One region of the Alkalibacillus sp. S2W genome, then DNA from elsewhere that is predicted to be linked to it. Evidence: riboswitches for the same ligand, from Rfam matches in the RefSeq annotation. Region 1 holds a riboswitch; each other region holds the start of a gene.
What was found. Region 1 has a riboswitch for cobalamin ahead of ACKXGF_RS01165 (acyl-CoA thioesterase). Riboswitches for the same ligand answer to the same signal wherever they lie in the genome.
Positions count from the first base shown of each region.

Region 2: another riboswitch for cobalamin. It lies ahead of ACKXGF_RS03890 (ribonucleoside-diphosphate reductase subunit alpha); the one in region 1 lies ahead of ACKXGF_RS01165 (acyl-CoA thioesterase).
Region 3: another riboswitch for cobalamin. It lies ahead of ACKXGF_RS02315 (ABC transporter substrate-binding protein); the one in region 1 lies ahead of ACKXGF_RS01165 (acyl-CoA thioesterase).

Region 1 is NZ_CP177234.1:199,691-207,329, reverse strand. It holds gene ACKXGF_RS01180 (aldehyde dehydrogenase family protein) at 121-1,557, opposite strand; gene ACKXGF_RS01175 (acetolactate synthase large subunit) at 1,579-3,213, opposite strand; gene ACKXGF_RS01170 (FMN-binding glutamate synthase family protein) at 3,240-4,823, opposite strand; gene ACKXGF_RS01165 (acyl-CoA thioesterase) at 5,084-5,578, opposite strand; cobalamin riboswitch at 5,695-5,877, opposite strand; gene ACKXGF_RS01160 (hypothetical protein) at 5,967-7,013, opposite strand; gene ACKXGF_RS01155 (permease prefix domain 1-containing protein) at 7,026-7,639, opposite strand, start outside.
Region 2 is NZ_CP177234.1:708,911-716,549, forward strand. It holds rRNA gene ACKXGF_RS03815 (23S ribosomal RNA) at 1-2,148, shown strand, start outside; rRNA gene rrf (5S ribosomal RNA) at 2,311-2,426, shown strand; tRNA gene ACKXGF_RS03825 (tRNA-Asn) at 2,461-2,535, shown strand; tRNA gene ACKXGF_RS03830 (tRNA-Ser) at 2,543-2,634, shown strand; tRNA gene ACKXGF_RS03835 (tRNA-Glu) at 2,645-2,716, shown strand; tRNA gene ACKXGF_RS03840 (tRNA-Val) at 2,726-2,801, shown strand; tRNA gene ACKXGF_RS03845 (tRNA-Met) at 2,902-2,978, shown strand; tRNA gene ACKXGF_RS03850 (tRNA-Asp) at 2,982-3,058, shown strand; tRNA gene ACKXGF_RS03855 (tRNA-Phe) at 3,086-3,161, shown strand; tRNA gene ACKXGF_RS03860 (tRNA-Tyr) at 3,170-3,255, shown strand; tRNA gene ACKXGF_RS03865 (tRNA-Trp) at 3,261-3,334, shown strand; tRNA gene ACKXGF_RS03870 (tRNA-His) at 3,339-3,414, shown strand; tRNA gene ACKXGF_RS03875 (tRNA-Gln) at 3,423-3,497, shown strand; tRNA gene ACKXGF_RS03880 (tRNA-Gly) at 3,501-3,575, shown strand; tRNA gene ACKXGF_RS03885 (tRNA-Cys) at 3,616-3,689, shown strand; cobalamin riboswitch at 3,958-4,153, shown strand; gene ACKXGF_RS03890 (ribonucleoside-diphosphate reductase subunit alpha) at 4,293-6,569, shown strand; gene ACKXGF_RS03895 (ribonucleotide-diphosphate reductase subunit beta) at 6,582-7,622, shown strand.
Region 3 is NZ_CP177234.1:418,685-426,323, forward strand. It holds gene ACKXGF_RS02305 (methyl-accepting chemotaxis protein) at 1-444, opposite strand, end outside; gene ACKXGF_RS02310 (BMP family lipoprotein) at 464-1,411, opposite strand; cobalamin riboswitch at 1,573-1,758, shown strand; gene ACKXGF_RS02315 (ABC transporter substrate-binding protein) at 1,893-2,903, shown strand; gene ACKXGF_RS02320 (FecCD family ABC transporter permease) at 2,928-3,968, shown strand; gene ACKXGF_RS02325 (ABC transporter ATP-binding protein) at 3,980-4,744, shown strand; gene ACKXGF_RS02330 (DUF368 domain-containing protein) at 4,822-5,637, shown strand; gene ACKXGF_RS02335 (histidinol-phosphatase HisJ family protein) at 5,740-6,525, opposite strand; gene hisZ (ATP phosphoribosyltransferase regulatory subunit) at 6,650-7,639, shown strand, end outside.

The DNA.
Region 1 (7,639 bases):
CGTCCTACTAGCTTATTTTTCAATGGTCAATAACATTGATGATCCCGTCATCTTAACTGTGAATTTGAAAATACTAAATATAATTAAATAAGGAGGAGCTAACCACTCCTCCTTCCATCACTATTCTGACTCTAAATTCACACCGATAAATTTCAACTCCGTCATATCCTCAACAGCATATTTCACACCTTCTTTACCCATACCACTTTGTTTCACGCCGCCATAAGGGTGGTTATCTCGCCTAAAGGTGGACATTTCGTTAATCCACACGCCTCCCATCTCTAATTGGTCGGCAACGCGCAACGCTCGGTTGATATCCTTGGTAAACACACCTGCTTGTAAGCCATAAATCGAATCGTTCGACATCCCGACAACTTCATCTTCCGTTTTAAATGGGATCACTGAAACGATCGGGGCAAAAACTTCATCCGCGATAATTTTCATATCGTTTTGGACTTCTGCCATCACTGTCGGCTCAAGCATCGTGCCTTTTTGTTTACCACCTGATAATACTTTTGCCCCTTTGGACACAGCATCATCAATCCACTGTTTTGCTCTTTCGGCTTCATCTTCACTAATCATCGGGCCTAAATCCGTTGATTCATCGCTTGGGTCACCAATAACTAACGCCTCCGTCATATTAACGATCTGTTCAACAACAGTATCAAAAATCCCCTCTTGAATATATATTCTTTGGGCTGAGATACAGATCTGACCTGAATAAGTAAAAGCCCCTTTAACTAACTTATTAACAGCTTGTTCAACGTTAGCATCTTCAAATAAAATATTAGGTGAATTCGACCCTAGTTCGAGTGTTACTTTTTTAAACCCAGCGCTCTGACTGATCTCTTTTCCAACTGGTAAACTTCCGGTGAATGAGATTTTTTCTAACTTTTCGTGTTGTGTTAAAGGGCTGCCCACTTCACTTCCAGTCCCGATCACCAAGTTCAACACACCATCTGGTAGACCCGCTTCTAAAAACAGTTTCGTTAATTTATAAGCTGTAACGGGCGTTTTCTCAGCCGGTTTAAAAACGACCGTGTTCCCAGCTGCAATGGCTGGTGCGATTTTGTGAAGTGATAAATTTAACGGAAAATTAAAAGGTGTAATGGCTCCAACGACTCCTAGCGCCTCTCGTTTAACCATCCCCAGTCGATTCTCACCACCAATCGCTGCATCCATTGGAATTAATTCACCCATGATATGTTTAGCCCATTCAGAGGAAAAACGAAGGACTTGAATAGAACGCTCAACCTCTGCTCGACTGCTCGCAATCGGCTTTCCTGCTTCCTGCATAATCGTTTGCGCAAACTCTTCTTGTCGGCCTTCTAATAAATCAGCCGTTTTCCGCAAAATATCACTACGCTGATGGGCCGGCATATGCTTCATCATTGAATGAAAGACATCAAAACTCCCATCTACTGCTTCGTTTAAATCACTTTCATTCGCTAAGACGATTTCAGCAATCGTTTCTTGATTAAAAGGATTGATCACTTCTTCAGTTTCGCGTTGACCTTCATTGATCTCACGCCCGTTAATAATTGATCCAATTCTCATCCATGTCACCCCTTGTCGTCATTACTTACAAATAATCTCGCCCAGTTTCTCTGTTAATTTCATGTTTTCGCGGTAATCAACCGGACAATCAATTAATACAGGTTTATTCAAGCTTATGGCTTGTTTCAAAGTTGGTAATAACTCTTCCGTTTTTTGAATTTCAAACGCCTCAAAACCATATGATTTAGCTAAATCAACGTAATTTGGATTGCCGAATTCAATATAAGACGCACGGTTAAACTTCTTCATTTGGTGCCATTCGATTAATCCATAGCCATCGTCACGCCATAATAAAACGACAATCGGTAAATTAAGACGGACAGCTGTTTCTAGTTCAGCACCTGTCATCAGAAAAGCGCCGTCACCACAAACAGCTACAACATTTTGTTCTGGTTGGACCATCTTAGCCGAAATTGCACCTGGAACAGCCACTCCCATTGAAGCTAAACCATTCGAAATCAGGCATGTATTCGGTTCAGCCGTGTGAAACAGACGTGCCATCCACATTTTGTGTGCTCCAACATCCGAGATAACGATATCATCATCATTCAGCGCTTCCCTTAAATCCGAAATAATTCTCTGTGGCTTAACAGGAAAACCAGAATCTTGTTCATAGTCTTTTAATTCATTCATCGCATTGTCCCGCACTTCTTTTGCCCAAGTGACATCGCGTTCGAGCTGAGGAACGGCCTGTTTTATTTTAGATAAATTCTGCCCTACATCTCCGATCACGCTTGTTTTGACTGGATAGTAGGCATCTGTTTCAGGATTCGTCGTATCAATATGAAGAATAGGCTTGTCCCCTTCAGGATTCCAGTCTTTTGGTGAATACTCTGCCATATCAAAGCCAATGGTGATGATTAAGTCAGAAGCATTGAGACCACACGTAATATAATCTTGACTGCCTAAACCAGCCGTCAGTAGACTTAAATCATGTGTCCAAGGCAAAGCTCCTTTCCCCATAAAGGTGTGGACAACAGGAATCGACGTATGTTCAATGAATGCTCGTAACACGTCAGAAGCCTTTCCGCGGGTAATCCCGTTCCCTGCAATAATAAGTGGATTTTCCGATGATTGAATGAGTTCAGCTGCTTCTTGTATCGTTTCTTCACTCGCTCCCGAAAGGTTTGGCATTCGCACAGTTAATGGTTCAGCTTTATATTCCGCACTGGCAATATCCTCTGGAAGATCGAAATGCGTCGCACCTGGTTTTTCCGAGCTAGCTACTTGAAACGCTTTTCGAATTACCTCAGGCACTATGTCAGGTGTTTTAATTTGAGCATTCCATTTTGTCACTGGCTCATAAATTTTGATTAAGTCATAATACTGATGGCTAATTTTATGCTGTCTATTTAACCCCGCCTGACCTGTGATCGCTACAATCGGGTTCAAATCCATATTCGAATTCGCAACCCCTGTCAGTAAATTCGTCGCACCAGGCCCTAAAGTCGCTAAACAAACACCAGGCTTACCAGTTAGGCGACCATAAATACCAGCCATAAAAGCCGCACTCGTCTCATGACGCGTTACGATAAACTCAATATCAGAATCATATAGGGCATCCAATAAATCGATATTTTCCTCACCTGGTACACCGAAAATGTATTCAACTTCTTCTGCTTCCAAACAACGCACAATCGTTTCAGATACATTCATCTTCTACATCATCCTTACTAAAAGTTTTATGTGATTGAACGATAAATTTCATCCAATGTTATAACATGACCTTGATTGTCTTTATACATGATATGTTCTCTTGTAAATCCAGTTGGTGACTCTAACCCAGTTGCTGCTGCCAGTCGATAAAGCCCCTTACGCATCGAAATGACATAGTTAGCCGTACGATGTTTCTTCTCATCTACAACTAAAGCTTTCTGAAGTTCTGGATCTGTTGTTGCAACACCGACTGGGCAAGCATTTGATTCGCACTGTAAAGCTTGAATACAACCAACTGTAATCATGAAAGCTCGAGCTATATTGACCAAATCCGCTCCCATAGCTAATGCAATCGCCACACGATCCGGGGAAAATAATTTACCTGATGCAATGATCTTCACTTGATCCCTTACACCATGCTGAACTAACGCTTCATTCATAAGTGGCAACGCAGATTTAATCGGTAACCCAACACTATCGGACAACTCTTGATAAGATGCGCCAGTTCCTCCCTCACCGCCATCTACAGTGATAAAATCTGGTGAAATCCCTGTCTCCTTAATATTCTTTGCTAAATCATCGGCATCAAAACGACTTCCAACCACAACTTTGATGCCGACAGGTTTTCCTGCATGCTCTCGAACTTCATCGATAAAATTTAAAAGTGAGGGAAAATCACTGTAATCCTCAAACCGATTGGGGCTATCAATCGACTGATAAGGCTCGACCATTCGAATTCTAGCAATTTCTTCAGTGACCTTTTCAGCATCTATATGTCCACCACGTGTTTTGGCGCCCTGTCCCATCTTGATCTCAAATGCCTTCACCTCAGGAATGTCACTTTTTTCTTTCAAAGCCTCCCAACTGAAATTCCCTTCACGGTCCCTGACACCAAATAGTCCTGGCCCAATTTGCATAATTATATCCACTCCACCCTTTAGATGGTAATCAGATATGCCTCCTTCGCCAGTGTTCAACCAAGTCCCTTGGGCAATGCCTAACCCCTCAGATAATGCTGTAATAGCCCGGTCACCCAACGATCCATAGCTCATGGCCGACATCCCAATTTGGCCTTTAACCTTAAACGGATTCTTAGTATTTGGCCCAATCACAATCGAATCCTGTTCATCTAACAAATAAGCTAGAGATTGATCAGATTCCCATTCCTCTACTTTTTGCGTGAATAATGGCTCTTTAATCAGTAAATAACGATTAGTTAGGACTTCTGTCATTCGGTCCATTTTCAACTCTTCTGTTAATCTTGGAAACATTGAATTTCGTATATAAAAGCCTTCTTCTTCAAAATCTCGTCTGGACCCAAATCCTAATACATCACGCTTATATTTAGCCTTTTTAACGATATCCTCATATTCCACACGTGAAAAAGGTTCTCCACCGTTATCACTATTAAATAAATAAGAACGCATTTCTGGCCCAATACGTTCTAGAAAATATCTCATCCTACCGACTAAAGGATAATTACGTAAAATTGGATGCTGCTTTTGCGTTCGATCGACCCTGATTAAATAAAATGCAATAACTCCAATAGCCAATAGAATAATCATTAATAATGCAAATCCAATAATCGTTAAAACGTTCGCGACATTCATATGACTTCCTCCACTTTTTCGAAATACCTACCCTACATAGTAATTTTTGCTTTTTCATTAAATTTATCCATCATAATTGAATGTTTGTTTAATTAAGAGGCTGATATAAAAAAAGAACTGAGAGTTGATCTCAGTTCTTCCGTGTCTATTCTGGAATAGATGGTAAATGTCCATTAAAATCTAAATGATCCTTCGATGCCTACTTCCTAATTTACGTTTAATTTATTTTAGACATCGAATATTTTTATTACTCCGTTTTTTCATTTCAAACGCATCCGATTTTTTCGAAGTTCTTTTCTCGAATTTGCAGTTTCATACAACCGACACTCCTCCTCAGTTTCTGGAATAACCCCAGGCACTTCAGTCGGATTCCGATCACGATCTACCGCCACCATCGACATAAACGATTCTGTAGTCAGTACTTTTTTGCCAAGTAATAAATTATCAGCAAATACTTTCACATACACTTCCATCGATGTTCGTCCAGTACTAGTCACGATAGCTTCCAAAGTTAAGGCATCACCAACCTGAGCTGATGATATAAAATCGACTGAATCAATGGATGCTGTAACAACCACATTGCCAGAATGTTTCATCGCTGTTAACGCAGCAATTTCATCAATATAGGCTAAAACTTTCCCACCAAATATCGTATCCATATGATTCGTATCTGGTGGTAATACTAATCTTGTTTGAGACATTCTCGAATAACTTATAGGTAGTGGTTCCACACCATTTCTCCTCTCTTCCCCCATAAAAAAATACACCTCCTAAAAGAAGGTGCACTTGGGCATTTAAGATTACATACAAATTTGTCCAGCAATCACTTGCTGGCCTAGTCACATGTAACACCCTCCTATCTCCCGTAGGATCAAATGTTCTTTCCAATGGCAGGTCTCCTGACTCAGAATCATCTTCATATAGCCCTTCCCGTTCTATGAACAGTGGGATCCACCTATATGAATCATCTTTACAGTGGCGGGACCGTGCCGGAATTTCACCGGTCTTCCCTTTTCAGCTTTATCATAAAGCCACCATTGAACGCATTCAGTTTTCAACTCAAGGCAATGCCTTATCTTCTAATGTATATCTACTTCAAACGTCTTGTCAATTGAATTTGTAAAAAAGAAGTATTCAAAAGAGTTACGATGGAAGCTCAACTTTTTCTTCTTCCCCACTCTCTAGGCGATACTGGAACAGTTCAAAGGTTTCTGACTGGTTCCCTTCGCTCACCTCTTTCACATAATACAAAAGTGTGTTGTCTCTTCTGAGCTTTGCATGCTGTACGGAATCATTAATGCGAAGGCGATCTCCTTCTTCTTCAGATGAACGATCATACGATACCATGTCATACTCATACAAACCGTCTTCCCCGTAATTCATGATTGTCTGGTATAATAATTTATTTTGATTTTCCATCCACACTACTTCACTGATCGGGACTTCACTGTCTTTATTAGATATGACCTTCATCTCCTCCGGCTTTTCGATGTTCATTTCATAAATCCGTTCCACAGATTCAAACATCGAATCAGGCGTGGCATTTTCATAATCATCAGGTAGCACCATGAGCATTCTTTTCCCATTCTCTGCTATGCTCAGCGAACTTGGTGAATACGTCTCAAACGACTGTATTTCTTCAAAATCACCGTTCGGCTTCAACGTATATAAACCCGATGCGTAAGGTATGAACCCTTCTTCTGGCTCCCCTTGCGTACTGAGATGGATACCATTGATAATCCAGCGGTTATGTGCCGGATCCTTCACGAGATCAGTGATAACACCACGTACCTGTAAAACGGTTTCTACATCTCCACCTTCCTCGGAAATCGTATGAACATCGCTGTGTTCAAGCTGAAATTCTTGTTTACCAGAGGGAGCTTCCGGGTAACCCGTCGTTTCAACAACAGACAAATCGCCGTTTTCGTTGAACACTGGACTCCACAACTTCTTAGATTCTTCGGCCGCGTAGACTTCAAGATGTTCTGCTTCGCGATCCTTCAAATACAGGGTCTGTCTGCCGTCTGATTCCATCACATAAGCGATACGCCCATCTGATGCGACGTTGTATTCGCCGGTAAAAGACGGCTTTGTGTTTTGACTGGATTCCACTATGCCTCCCGCCGTGGCAAAACCGACTGTCACAACAATAATGAAACCGAATACAATAAACATTCCTTTTTTATTCATTTGATTGCCTCCTTATTCAAACAACCCCATCACAGATGGAACGATAAACGGCCAAAACATGTAAGCCAGAATGAGAACGGTAAGAGCCAAGCTTCCAACCATCAGTTTCGGATAACGAGGAAGCAACCTTATCTGAACCGTATAAAGCACTGCCCATAAGGCCATAGGAATAAACACATTTAACAAAATAGTAGCAGGAGCGCCAAATCCCATAGCCATAAGGTAAATATACAATGCTGCTAGCCCACCGACGAGAGAAAGCGTAATATTGACGATATGGATGATTCGCCGGGACACTATTTGGTCTTTATGGCGTTCATACGTCAAAACTGTCCGGTACAAAAGGTACAAATTGAGCAGTAACATCAAAAGAAGTGCCGGAATTGAGAAATTATAATAAGTCGACCATTGAGTCATAAGAAACAATAGGTTCAGTACCAAACCAAGTGCCAGCCAAAGCTTCCGGTTGACGACAAAAGTACGGTTCAATGCAAAAAACAGTACAATCGAATGACCAACAATTCCGACGAAAAGATACCAAAGGGCTGTCTGATCTTGAACAAGGACCATTGCATATTTTCCAAATGTAAACAAAAAACCGAGTAAGGAAAGTAAGAGCAGCAACT
Region 2 (7,639 bases), 510 kb from region 1:
CACGTATGTTGAAAAATGCGGGGATGAGGTGTGGGTAGCGGTGAAATGCCAATCGAACACAGAGATAGCTGGTTCTCTCCGAAATAGCTTTAGGGCTAGCCTCAACGTAGCGAGTCTTGGAGGTAGAGCACTGATTGGACTAGGGGCCCCTATCGGGTTACCGAATTCAGTCAAACTCCGAATGCCAATGACTTACCGTTGGGAGTCAGACTATGGGTGATAAGGTTCATAGTCGAAAGGGAAACAGCCCAGACCGCCAGCTAAGGTCCCTAAGTATGTGTTAAGTGGGAAAGGATGTGACGTTGCTCAGACAACCAGGATGTTAGCTTAGAAGCAGCTATCATTTAAAGAGTGCGTAATAGCTCACTGGTCGAGTGACGTTGCGCCGAAAATTTACCGGGGCTAAACACATCACCGAAGCTGCGGATTGTCCGCAGGACAATGGTAGGAGAGCGTTCTAAGGGCTTAGAAGTCAGACCGTGAGGACTGGTGGAGCGCTTAGAAGTGAGGATGCCGGTATGAGTAGCGAAAAAGAAGTGAGAATCTTCTTCACCGTAAGCCTAAGGTTTCCTGAGGAAGGCTCGTCCGCTCAGGGTAAGTCGGGACCTAAGCCGAGGCCGAAAGGCGTAGGCGATGGCCAACAGGTTGAAATTCCTGTACCACCTCCTTTCCGTTCGAACGACGGGGAGACGCAGGAGGATAAGGGAAGCGTGCCACCGGATGTGCACGCCCAAGCAGAGAGTGTGATGGATAGGCAAATCCGTCCATCGGACGCATGATCTGTGATGGGGAGGGAACATAAGTACCGAAGTCCCGGATTTCACACTGCCTAGAAAAGCCTCTAGTGAGGAAAGAGGTGCCCGTACCGCAAACCGACACAGGTAGGCGAGGAGAGTATCCTAAGGTGATCGGGAGAACTCTCGTTAAGGAACTCGGCAAAATGACCCCGTAACCTCGGGAGAAGGGGTGCTCATCTAGGCTACGGCCTAGGGAGCCGCAGTGAAAAGGCCCAAGCGACTGTTTATCAAAAACACAGGTCTCTGCGAAGCCGTAAGGCGAAGTATAGGGGCTGACACCTGCCCGGTGCTGGAAGGTTAAGGGGATGCGTTCGTCCTTCGGGACAAAGCGTTGAACCGAAGCCCCAGTAAACGGCGGCCGTAACTATAACGGTCCTAAGGTAGCGAAATTCCTTGTCGGGTAAGTTCCGACCCGCACGAAAGGTGCAACGACTTGGGCACTGTCTCAACGAGAGACCCGGTGAAATTATACTATGCGTGAAAATGCGCATTACCCGCGACAAGACGGAAAGACCCCGTGGAGCTTTACTGTAGCCTGATATTGAATGTTGGTACAGCTTGTACAGGATAGGTGGGAGCCTAAGATGCCGGAGCGCAAGCTTCGGCGGAGGCGCCGGTGGGATACCACCCTGGCTGTACGGACATTCTAACCCCGAGCCGTGATCCGGTTCGGAGACAGTGTCAGGTGGGCAGTTTGACTGGGGCGGTCGCCTCCCAAAGAGTAACGGAGGCGCCCAAAGGTTCCCTCAGAATGGTTGGAAATCATTCGCAGAGTGTAAAGGCAGAAGGGAGCTTGACTGCGAGACTTACAAGTCGAGCAGGGACGAAAGTCGGGCTTAGTGATCCGGCGGTTCCGCATGGAAGGGCCGTCGCTCAACGGATAAAAGCTACCCCGGGGATAACAGGCTTATCTCCCCCAAGAGTCCACATCGACGGGGAGGTTTGGCACCTCGATGTCGGCTCATCGCATCCTGGGGCTGTAGTCGGTCCCAAGGGTTGGGCTGTTCGCCCATTAAAGCGGTACGCGAGCTGGGTTCAGAACGTCGTGAGACAGTTCGGTCCCTATCTGTCGTGGGCGTTGGAAATTTGAGAGGAGCTGTCCTTAGTACGAGAGGACCGGGATGGACACACCGCTGGTGTACCAGTTGTTCCACCAGGAGCACTGCTGGGTAGCTACGTGTGGTCGGGATAAGTGCTGAAAGCATCTAAGCATGAAGCCCCCCTCAAGATGAGATTTCCCATTGCCTCGAGCAAGTAAGATCCCTCAGAGACGATGAGGTTGATAGGTCCGAGGTGGAAGCGTGGTGACACGTGGAGCTGACGGATACTAATCGATCGAGGACTTAACTAACGGTTAAGACGCCTGGTCGACGTTGCACGGTATCATCTTATCTAGTTTTGAGGGTACTTGTACCCTTTTTAAGAGGAATTAAATTTCATTTTAACCTTGAAATTTTCTTCGAAGGTGAATATAATTAAACATGTCGCCATGAAGTTGGTACATAATTATTTGTCCGGTGATTATGGCAGAGAGGTCACACCTGTTCCCATGCCGAACACAGCAGTTAAGCTCTCTAGCGCCGATGGTAGTTGGGGTTCTTCCCCTGCGAGAGTAGGACGTCGCCGGGCTGATCAATTCTCCTTCAAGGACAGTTGAAAATATTCCAGCGTAGCTCAGAGGTAGAGCAATCGGCTGTTAACCGATTGGTCGCAGGTTCGAATCCTGCCGCTGGAGCCATTTTTTTGGAGAGCTGTCCGAGTGGTCGAAGGAGCACGATTGGAAATCGTGTAGGCCGCTACCGCGGTCTCGAGGGTTCGAATCCCTCGCTCTCCGCCATTAATTATACGGCCCGTTGGTCAAGCGGTTAAGACACCGCTCTTTCACGGCGGTAACACGGGTTCGAGTCCCGTACGGGTCATTCCTGATCGGAGGATTAGCTCAGTTGGGAGAGCACTTGCCTTACAAGCAAGGGGTCGGTGGTTCGAGCCCGCCATCCTCCACCATTGAAATTATTAGTTGACTTTCATTTTAAAAAATCGTAAACTAATAAACGTGTCATCTTTCTAAACTTAATCTGTTTTCAATATGAAAAGCAGACAATATCGCGGGGTGGAGCAGTCTGGTAGCTCGTCGGGCTCATAACCCGGAGGTCGTAGGTTCAAATCCTACCCCCGCAACCAAAAGGTCCGGTAGTTCAGATGGTTAGAATGCCTGCCTGTCACGCAGGAGGTCGCGGGTTCGAGTCCCGTCCGGACCGCCATTTTAAAATTTAAATAGTAGTACATATGGCTCGGTAGCTCAGTCGGTAGAGCAACGGACTGAAAATCCGTGTGTCGGCGGTTCGAATCCGTCCCGAGCCACCATTTGTTTTGGAGGGGTAGCGAAGTTGGCCAAACGCGGCGGACTGTAAATCCGCTCTCTCAGAGTTCGGCGGTTCGAATCCGTCCCCCTCCACCACTTATAGGGGTATAGTTTAATGGTAAAACGAAGGTCTCCAAAACCTTTGATGTGGGTTCGATTCCTACTACCCCTGCCATATGGCGGTCGTGGCGAAGAGGTTAACGCACCGGATTGTGGCTCCGGCACTCGAGGGTTCGAATCCCTCCGGTCGCCCCATTTGACATTGGGCCATGGCCAAGCGGTAAGGCAACGGCTTTTGGTGCCGTCATGCGTAGGTTCGAATCCTACTGGCCCAGCCACTAGCGGAAGTAGTTCAGCGGTAGAACACCACCTTGCCAAGGTGGGGGTCGCGGGTTCGAATCCCGTCTTCCGCTCCATTTTTTTAAGTTTAGACTTCTCGAATAATCCGCTTTAGATGGCGGCATAGCCAAGTGGTAAGGCAGAGGTCTGCAAAACCTTTATCACCGGTTCGAATCCGGTTGCCGCCTCCAAAAATTTTTATATGATTACATAAGCCAAGTTGGTAGACAATCTGTTTATCAGCTTTTTTTTATTATAAATTTACTTTTATCTTTTGTTAGGAATTCGATAATGATCTAAGTACGTATTTTAACTATTATTGTTCTAACGTAATTTGTAACGAGATGAGTTTATTTTTAAAAATGCTTAATAAATAAAGTGCTAAAAATCTCTTGTGTTTTAAATGATTATTAGTTAAACTCTATATATAGTTGTTTTTATTTAATTTAAAACTACATATTGTATTCAGCTTATACGGATGCCTTTATGAGGCTTAATAGGGAATTTGGTGAGAATCCAAAACTGCCCCCGCAACTGTAAACGTGGATGAAATGGGTTTGCCACTTTATAAGATTAGTTAATGCTGCTTATAAGGGAAGGCCCATAGTAAAGTGAAGCGTAAGTCAGGAGACCTGTCTGTATGAGCCGAGTTACATTGTCTTCGGGGTGAAAGAGAATGGAACGACACAGGTGATTACAGGTAGGCTAAGAATCCTACTATTGTCATATAGGTCGTTTTATTCGCTTTCAACCTCGTTGGAAGCGAATTTTTTTGTTTAGGGAGGCGTGACAGAATGGATACAGTAACTAAAGTAGTAACGAAAGTGGTCACAGGACAAAATCAGGAAACATTTTTAGAAGAGCGTTTACGGGGGTTTATTGAACGCGTTACAAAGGGGTACGATCATTTAGACGTAGAGCTTTACGAAGACAAAGTGTTGACGGCTATTGGTAGCAAGGACGAAGTGACAAAAGCTCAAATAACAAATGAATTATTATTGCGGGGCCTTGATTTAATTAGCCCAGAGGAACCTGACTGGACTTTTGTGTGTGCCAATATTTACTTAGAACAGTTATACAAAGAAGCAGGACAAAACAGAGAATACGAGGCGAGAGAGCGTTATGGTTCTTATTATGACTTACAACATGTATTAACTCAAAAACAAATTTACAGTGGTGATATTTTAACGTCATATACGGCTGAAGAACTGAAGCAAGCTGAGAATATGATTGATCCAGAACGAGATCGTTACTTTACGTATATAGGATTGAGAACATTGGCTGATCGTTATTTGGCAACGGATCATGAAGGACGCGTTTATGAATTGCCTCAAGAACGCTTTATGACGATTGCATTGACGTTAATGATGAATGAGCCGGAATCGAAACGTATGGAATGGGTTGAAGAAGCGTATTGGGCTTTGAGCAATCTTTATATGACCGTTGCAACACCAACATTAGCAAATGCAGGTAAATCATATGGTCAATTGTCTAGCTGTTTTATCGATACCGTTGATGATAGTTTGCAAGGGATTTATGATTCGAATACGGATATAGCGAACCTATCGAAAAATGGTGGCGGCATAGGTGTTTATCTGGGCAAGATTCGTTCACACGGTAGTTCGATTAAAGGCTTTAAAGGTGTTTCAAGTGGTGTGATGCCATGGATGAAGCAATTAAATAACACGGCAGTTAGTGTTGATCAACTCGGTCAACGACAGGGTGCTATTGCGGTTTATTTGGATATCTGGCATCAGGATATATTTAAGTTTTTAGATGCGAAACTAAATAATGGTGACGAACGTCAACGTACGCATGATTTGTTTACAGGTGTGACATTGCCTGATCTTTTCATGGAGAAAGTGGAGGCACGTGAAAATTGGTACTTGTTTGATCCGCATGAAGTTCGAGATGTGATGGGCTTTAGTTTAGAAGATTATTATGATGAAGAACAAGGTGCTGGGTCATTTAGAGAGAAATATGAAGCGTGTGTGAACCATCCTGATTTAACAAAAGAGACGGTTCCTGCGATTGATGTGATGAAACGGATTATGGTGAGTCAATTAGAAACAGGGACACCTTATATGTTTTACCGTGATGAGGCAAACAGGCAAAATCCGAATAGTCACGCTGGCATGATTTATTGCTCGAACCTTTGTACTGAGATCATGCAGAATCAAAGTGCAACGACCGTCGATGAGCAACATACTGAAGACGGGAAAATCGTTGTGACGAAATCGCCTGGAGACTTTGTTGTTTGTAATTTATCGAGTATCAACTTAGGTAAAGCAGTCCCTGCAGATGTTCTTGAGCGTTTGATTCCGATTCAAGTCCGTATGTTAGATAATGTGATTGATTTGAACAATATTCCTGTGTTGCAGGCACAAATGACGAATCAGAAATATCGTGCTGTCGGATTAGGGACGTTTGGGTATCATCATTTACTCGCTCTAAACAAAATTGCTTGGGAGTCTGAAGAAGCCGTGCAGTTTGCGGATGAGTTATATGAGAAGATTGCCTATTTAACGATTCAAGCAAGTATGGAGTTAGCGCAAGAGAAGGGGGCTTACCCATTGTTTGAAGGTTCAAAATGGCATGATGGACGTTATTTTGACAATAAAGATTATACGGGTGATGCATGGAATAAGTTGAAACAGGACGTGCAGACATATGGTCTTAGAAATGGCTATTTAATGGCTGTCGCACCGAATTCAAGTACGAGTATTATTGCAGGTAGCACGGCAAGCATTGATCCGATTTTTAAAAAGTTTTATTCCGAAGAAAAGAAAGACTACAAGATTCCGGTTACGGCACCTGATCTAAGTCCGAAGACAGTTTGGTATTATAAATCAGCTTATGATATCGACCATCAATGGACGATTGAGCAAAACGCCAAACGACAAAAACATATTGATCAATCGATTTCGTTTAATTTCTATGTACGAAATACGATTAAAGCGAAAGAATTGCTCGATTTGCATATGTCAGCTTGGAAATCAGGTTTTAAAACGACGTACTATACACGCTCGACCTCTTCAGACATTGAAGATTGCGTAAGCTGTGAGTCATAAAGGAGGCTAATCATGGAAAAAACTATGCATGAACGACAATTATATGATCTTAATGCACCCAATAAGTCAACAGGGATTATTAATGGTGAGAGTTCCAATGTGCTTAATTGGGATGACGTACGGTTTAAATGGGCTTATCCTATGTATAAAAACATGCTAGCTAACTTCTGGACGCCATTTGAAATCAATATGTCGAATGATCAGAAACAGTGGCCTGAATTAACTGAAGATGAACGTGAATCATTTAAAAAGATTATTGGGTTATTGGCGTTTTTAGATTCTGTACAAACAGATTATTCTGCAAAAGTCGCAGATTTTTTAACCGATTCAAGCTTGGCAGCGCTCATGCAAGTGTTATCGTTTCAAGAAGTCGTTCACAACCAGTCCTATTCGTATGTCCTGTCATCACTAGTGGACAAACAAGAACAGGATGAGATCTTCGAGTATTGGAAGCATGATGAGATCCTAATCGAACGGAATCAATTTATTGCCGATGGATATGAACGGTTCGTTAAAGAGAAGTCACCACAAGCATTTTTAGAATCGGTCGTATATGATGTCGTCTTAGAAGGATTGTTTTTCTACGCAGGGTTCGCGTTTTTCTATAATTTAGCTCGTAATCAAAAGATGGTATCAACGAGCACGATGATCAACTACATTAATCGTGATGAATTATTACATGTGAATTTGTTTGCTCATATTTTTAAAGAAACGTTAAACGAAAATCCAGAACTGAATACAGATGAAAACCTACAATTCGTGACGGATACATTTCGCGAGGCGGCAGCACTTGAGGTGAAGTGGGGCGAACATATTATAGGTAATAAAATCGACGGAATCAATATGGATGAATTAGAACAATACATTCAATATACAGCGAATAAACGGTGTAAGTTAATGGGTGTACCTGTTCCATTTCCGGATGTGCAAGATAACCCGCTTAAGTGGATCAAAGCTTATAAAGATGCCGATGAAGGCAAGTCCGATTTCTTTGAGCAAAAATCCCGTCAATACACAAAAGTGTCGGATGATAATGGATTTGATGAATTGTAAATTTGAGTACTTTTAGT
Region 3 (7,639 bases), 220 kb from region 1:
CGCACGTTCTAACATGTAGGCATCATTCACAAGTCCAGCAGTTCTTAATGCTTGCTGTTGGACGTTGTTCATATTCTCAGATTCGAGCGCTTCATTGGTTGCTGTTTGCCAATTCGAATATTTTTCTTGCGCTTGGCTAGCCCAGCGTTGTTGCTCCTCTGTCTCAACTAAATCCATAATCCCTTGAATTGTTTCATTTGTTTGCTCTACTTGCAATTCAGCCTCTTGTTTCGTTGCTGCAGAAGGGCTGTAGAAGTAAGTAGACAAAGCCTGTTCAGTAGATTGAAGCTGAGAATAGATATCTTTACTTTCAAGTAAGACATCAATGTCATCTTGTGATGAATCTTGTAAATTAATCATCTGATAAGCAATAAATGACACGATTAGTAAACTCAATATAAGCGGTGTCAATGTCATTATGTACAATCGTTTTTTAATGGACATTCAAAGACTCCTTTCCGGATTAATTTTGTGCATCATCTAAGGTCTGTTGTTGTTGATCCGTTAGCTCTATGACGCGAATTGGCGCTAAACCAACCCCTTCTTCTTCTAGTCCTAATTCGCGGTGATTTCCTTCTAGTGATTCACCGTTACTGAGCTGTTCCATTACATTATAAATGGCAATATTGACGTTCTTGACCATGGATGAAACAACGGCATCTTCAGCAATCGTGTATTGGTCCGTATCGACACCAAATGCATGAATGCCCTGACTTTGTGCTTCTTGTAAAGCACCTGTTCCAGTAAAACCTGCAGATGGGAATATGTAATCGGCTCCTTCATCAATCATATTACTAGCGATCTCAGCCCCTAATTGGTCATCATCGAAAGTTCCGGCGTACTCAGTTAAAATCTCAGCATCTGGATTGGCTTCTTGAACACCTTGTTTAAAACCATCTTCGAATTTCTGGATCACGTCACTTTCAACACCACCGATAAAACCGACGACGTCACTATCTGTGCGCATTCCTGCAATTAAGCCGATAAGACGGCTACCTTCATCTTCTTTAAAGGTAATTGACGTCACATTTGGTAGGTCAATCGTGTCATCAATCACGACAAATTGTTGGTCTGGATATTCCTCTGCTTTTGCCTTAATGGCAGGTGACGTTGTGAAGCTGAGACCAAAGATGACATCATGGTCTTGGTCGATGAGCTGTTGAAGCTTCTCTTCATAGTTCTCATCTAATGGTTCGCGGTAATCAAAAACCACATTTAATTCATCTCGTGCTTGTGTTAATCCTTGGAAGGCTAAGTCACTAAAGGCATTATCACCAATACCGCTTTCTGTGACGAGAAGCCCAGCACTTAGGGTGTCCTCACTTGAGTCTATATTCTCACTGTTTGATGAACATGCGACTGTCATCATTAGTGTGAATAGTAGTAGAACAGTGATTTTGATTCGTTTCATAATCAACCTCCTAAACTTAATAAATATGTCGAATTTCATCGATATTTCTTACTAGATTAATATCGGACAGCGAATCATTTTTTAAAGTTAATATTCAAGAAAATAACAAAATTTGTTTGACGTTGATGACCTTTCAGCTTAAGATTAAAATTAGATTAATTTAATCAATAAAATATATAGGTGTGAATGACGAGTAGCATTCACTTAATAGGGAAGTCCGGTGTGAATCCGGCGCGGTCCCGCCACTGTGTAGAGGAGCAACTAACCAAACCACTGTCGAATCGACGGGAAGGGGTTAGACGCTAAGATCCTGAGTCAGGAAACCTGCCTATATATTTTAGCTGATTTCCTTCGGGGCTAAAGGGAACGCTATATATCAATCGATCGATTGATTTGTATATAGTAAAGCGACATGCGCTTGTTTTCTTCTGTCCATGGAGGAAATAAGCGCATTTTTTATCATAGAAAGGAAGCGGTACAGATGATGCAAAGCAACTTGAAAAAATGGCTTCTCACGTTATTAATCGTGTTAGCTGTCGGGTTAACAGCTTGCCAAAGCGATGAGGGGTCCGAAGAGGCGAGTAATGGAGAAAACAGCGGAGAAGAGACAACTGAAAATGAATCGAATGAAACTGGAGAATCCGATGAATCCAGTGAATCTGAGGAACAGTCGTATCCCGTGACGTTAACTGATCGTACAGATACTGAGGTAACAATTGAAGAAGAACCCGAATCAATCGTGTCCGTCATTCCAAGCGCGACAGAGGTTGTATACTCAGTAGGTGCTGGTGATCAGGTAGATGGTGTGTCTGAATGGGCAGATTATCCTGAAGAGGTAAACGACGTTGAAACAGTCGGGGATATGAATCTGAATATCGAAAAAATTGTTAGTTTAGAACCAGATTTAGTCGTCGCGGATGTTCAAAATGCTGACGATATTGATGCTATGCGTGAAGCCGGATTAAAGGTGTTAGTTATTGGTTCTCAAAGTTTAGAAGAGGTGTATCACGATATTGAACTAGTTGGTCAAGCTACTGGTCAAATGAACCAAGCTCAGGATGTCATTGATGGTATGAAGACAACGGTCAGTGATGTTCAAGATAAGGTAAGTGATATTCCTGAAGAAGAACGTAAAAAAGTGTGGATTGAAGTAGGACCGGAACTATTTTCTGGCGGTGAAGGATCTTTCATACATGAGGTTCTAACATTAGCAGGTGGTAAGAATATCATCGCCGATCAAGAAGGTTGGCCACAAGTAAGTGAAGAGGTCGTTATTGAACAAAATCCAGATGTCATTATTACGACATATGGTGAAACGACAGAAGGTGCACACGAAACAATCATGAACCGTGATGGTTGGGATAGTATTTCAGCTGTTCAGAATGAGGAAATTTATGATGTTAAAAACAGCCTTCTTTCACGACCTGGACCGCGTTTGGCTCAAGGTGTAGAGAGACTGGCAGAAATATTGTATCCAGAAGAGATGGAATAAGTGTAAAATGAATGGATGTTGATGATGGCAAAGCGTTCGACCTTATGGCTAACGATGATCAGTTTATTAATAGGTTTAGTGATATTAATGGGGTTATCCATATCACTGGGGTCAGCCCAAATATCGTTTACGACTGTTTGGCGAGTTATATTGTCACACGTCCCGATTATGGGGGACTGGATCGAGCGTGATTGGCCTGATTCAACAGCGACGATCGTGTTAGATTTGCGGATGCCACGGATCTTACTTGCTTCTGTTGTAGGGGCGGCATTAGCTTTAGCAGGGGCGCTTTATCAAGGAGTGTTACGCAATCCGTTAGCTGATCCGTTTATATTAGGTGTTTCATCAGGAGCATCATTTGGCGCAGCAATGACGTTTGTGTTTGGTATCCAAATGGTTTGGATTGGGCAGATGACATTACCTGTCGTTGCGTTCATATGTGGGTTTGCGACATTAATGGTCGTTTATTCGATTGCTCGAATCGGTCAAAAGGTCAGAATGGAAACGATTATCTTAGCAGGTGTGGTTGTTCAAGCATTTTTAGGTGCCTGTTTGTCATTGGTCATGTCATTAGCAAATGAGAAATTGCAGACGATTGTGTTTTGGATGATGGGTAGCTTGACGTTGACGGATTGGAGTTATAACGCAGTTGTTTTACCAGTGATTGCTCTTACAGCAATTGTGGCCATGATGTTTACGAGAGAACTTAACATGCTCGGACTAGGTGAGGAAGTGGCGCACCATTCCGGCGTATCGGTAGAAAGAACTCGATTTATTCTGCTAATCTTAGCATCGCTCATGACTGGCGCAGCAGTTGCCGTTTCAGGTGCGATTGGTTTTGTGGGACTAGTCGTACCCCATATGATTCGGCTAATCGTTGGATCTGATTATCGCATGATATTACCATTATCAATTATTGGAGGCGCGCTATTTCTTGTAGGAGCGGATACATTAGCGCGTGTCATCCTAGCACCCCGAGAATTACCGCTCGGTGTGATTACAGCCTTTTTAGGCGCGCCATTTTTCATTTATTTATTGCGTCAGGCAAAACGCGAGTACTTTTAGGAGGAATCGATATGCTTTCCTTACAACATGTGTCGAAAACCGTTGACGAGCAGACACTTGTTTCTAATGTATCCTTTGATGTGGAAGCCGGGCAGTGCGTTGGGTTAATTGGTCCAAATGGCGCCGGGAAATCAACATTAATGAAATTAATTTCAGGGATGTATGAGGTGACAGATGGGCAAGTGTTATTGTTTGGCCAAAACGTGAAACGATGGTCGCATAAGAAAAAAGCTCAACGTGTGTCTGTTCTGACACAAGATGGACTCGCACCTTATCCAATGACTGTTTATGATACGGTGATGATGGGACGTTATCCACACTTGAAATTTTTCCAACGTGAAAGTGCAGATGATTTAAGTCGGGTTGATCATGTGTTAACTATGACAGGGTTAACGGATTTAAAAGACCAAATGCTCGACACACTAAGTGGTGGTGAACGTCAACGCGTCGCGATTGCGAAGGCGATGGTTCAGGATCCTGATTTATTATTACTCGATGAACCAACATCCTTTTTAGATATTGGATATCAGACGGAGGTCTTGAACATCGTGAAAGCTTGGCAAGAGCGAACAGGCTTAACAGTGCTCATGGTGTTGCATGATTTAAATTTAGCCGCGCAATATTGTGATCGGTTAATTTTGATTAACCAAGGTGAAATCGTCAAGCAAGGGTCTAGTGATGATATTTTGACTACCGAGACATTAGAAGCCGTCTATCGAACGACGCCACAAATCGTTCGTCATCCTGTCAAAGATATTCCACAAATTTTATTATAAGGGCATCTTCCACTGACCATGTTATGTATAATAGAATAGATGAAGGTATGTAACATGGAATAGGAGTTGACGTTTGTATGGAATGGCGGAATTTATATAGAGGTATTATTATGGGGATCAGTGATATTGTCCCTGGAATAAGTGGTGGAACGATTGCTGTTATTTTAGGTATTTATGAACGGCTAATTGAAGCGATTAATGGTGTTTTATCACGTGAATGGAAAAAACATCTAGGGTTTTTGATCCCACTCGGGTTGGGCGTATTACTGGCTATATTCACATTAGCGAATGTGATTAATTGGTTACTTGACCATTACCCGAATCAAATCTTGTTTTTATTTATCGGGTTAATTATTGGTATTATTCCGATGTTATTGAAGAAGTCTGATTTTAAGAAAACTTTTGGCCCTGTACATTACTTATTGTTTGGACTAGCTGCTGTTTTGATCGCTTCGACAGCATTTTTTCAAGAAACTGCAGGTGAAGCAATCGAAACGTTTGATGCTCGCACGTATGTCTTGTTATTTTTATCAGGTTGGTTAGCGAGTTCTGCGATGATCTTACCGGGAATCAGCGGCTCGTTGCTATTGCTACTCGTTGGCATGTATCCGACATTTACATACGTGTTAGAAGATATTGTAATTCAAGGACTGATTCCGCTAGCACTCGGGATCGGATTTGGGTTACTTGTGATGAGTAAAATCATTCGGTTCTTCTTATCGCACTATTTTTATCAGACGTATGCGTTAATCGTTGGACTCGTTGTTGGTTCTGTGGTCGTGATTTATCCAGGTTTTCAACCAAGTATTGTTTTAAATGTCATGAGTATCGCACTGATCGGTGTGGGGCTCTATGTGGCGGCCTTATTAGGTAAATTAGAACATCAAGCATAAATACAGAAAACTGGGCTTACCCTATGCAAGTAGGATGAGCCCAGTTTTTAGTATCAGACTGTTGAGAAAGGCATTTAGAATTGTGCGATTTCTGCTTCATCTCTATAATTTGTGAAATTGAGGTTTTTGTTGTTCGAATGTGGCAACATAGTTAAATCCGACATCGCGCAATAGCTCATAGCTTGATTCGATGTGATCGCCAACACGTTCAGGTTTGTGGGCATCCGAACCAACTGTGATAATCTCGCCACCCATATCGTAATATAATTGCAGAATGTCACGGGTTGGGTGAACACGGTCCATGCCGTATTTGTAGCCGGACGTATTAATCTCAATTCCTTGTCCACGTGGGATAATAACTTTGAAAACTTCTTCGATCACGTCATGAAAGTGATAGACGCTTGGTTCATATTTATAACGAGTCACTAAATCAATATGGCCTAAAATACTAAATTGATCGAATGCTTTAGCGCATTCATATAACTCGGTGTAGTACTTTTCATAGGCGTCATTTAATGATTGGCCTTCGAATAAGCGTCCGGAATGCAAATCTTTATGGTCAGTCGTATGCATTGAGCCAATAATAAAATCAAAGGAATGGTCTTGTAATAATTGTTGATAACGCTCCGTTAAATGGGGTTGAAAGCCAAGTTCGATTCCTTTTTGGATCGTGATTTGCTTGCCATATGTTTGTTGCATCTCACGTATTTTTTGCTCATATTGATTTAAATTAACGTCGAAGTGAATCGTCGGATCAGGATAGTCATAGTCAATGTGTTCGGTGAATGACAGTTCCTTGACCCCGCGCTTGATTCCCGCTTCAATCATGTCTTCCATGGGTGCGTCGCAGTCAGCTGAAAAATTCGAATGCATATGATTATCAAACATGGTCTCATCCTTTCTATCAATCTCATTGTAATGGCTTGACAGTTAGTAGGGCAATCGTTAAAATATTTTACATAACTTTATTCTGATAAAGTGATAAATAAATAGAGTGATAAAGGGTGTTTATATGGCATTTAATCAACCGTTGCCACAAGGGGTAACTGATTTATACGCACAGGATTATGAATTAAAACAAACATTAATAGATCGACTTAAACAACTTTATCATGTGTATGGGTGTCAGCCGATCCAGACACCGACTTTTGAGTATTATGATTTATTTAAAAATATACCGGGAACGATGGATGACGATCAAATGATTAAATTAATTGATCGTGATGGTAAAGTGCTTGTATTAAGACCAGATGCTACGGTTCCGATTGCACGCATGGCCTCACAGGCGACGTCAGATGCGCCATTATTAAATAAAATGTATTACGTCACGAATATTTTTCGGATGGAAAGTGGTGAATCGGACCGAACGTCTCGCTCCTTTTCCCAAGTTGGCGTGGAATGGTTTGATGATGGTCGCGAATTAAATGATTTAGATATGGTTGTTTTAGCGATTAAATCATTGAAACATACTGGCTTGAACGCTATTCAACTCGAACTAGGTCAAGCTCGTTTCTTTCGAGCCCTAATGAGTGAAACAGATTTAGACGCTGTAGCGGAAGCGCAAATACAGGCAAAATTAGAAGCGAAAAATGAGTATGAACTAAGTGATTTATTGGATGAATTAAACGTATCAGAAGTGGTGAAGAAAGCGTTACTTCAATTGCCGCAATTATTTGGTAAGCCAAGTGAGGTACTAAAACAAGCGACAACACTTGTTTTAAATAGTGAAATGACGCAAGCTTTAGATCATTTAACCCGTTTAGTGGAGCGTCTGGATGAATTGGGTTATGCTGAAGATGTATCGATTGATCTTGGTTTAGTTAATCATCTGAATTATTATACAGGGGTTATGTTTCAAGGTTATATCGAAGGGTATGGTAAACCAGTGATTCAAGGTGGACGTTATGACCAATTGATGACGTATTTTAACCTGAAAACAAGTGCCATTGGTTTTGGCGTTTATATTGACGACTTGCTAAGAATCGCGAAACAACAGCAAGCT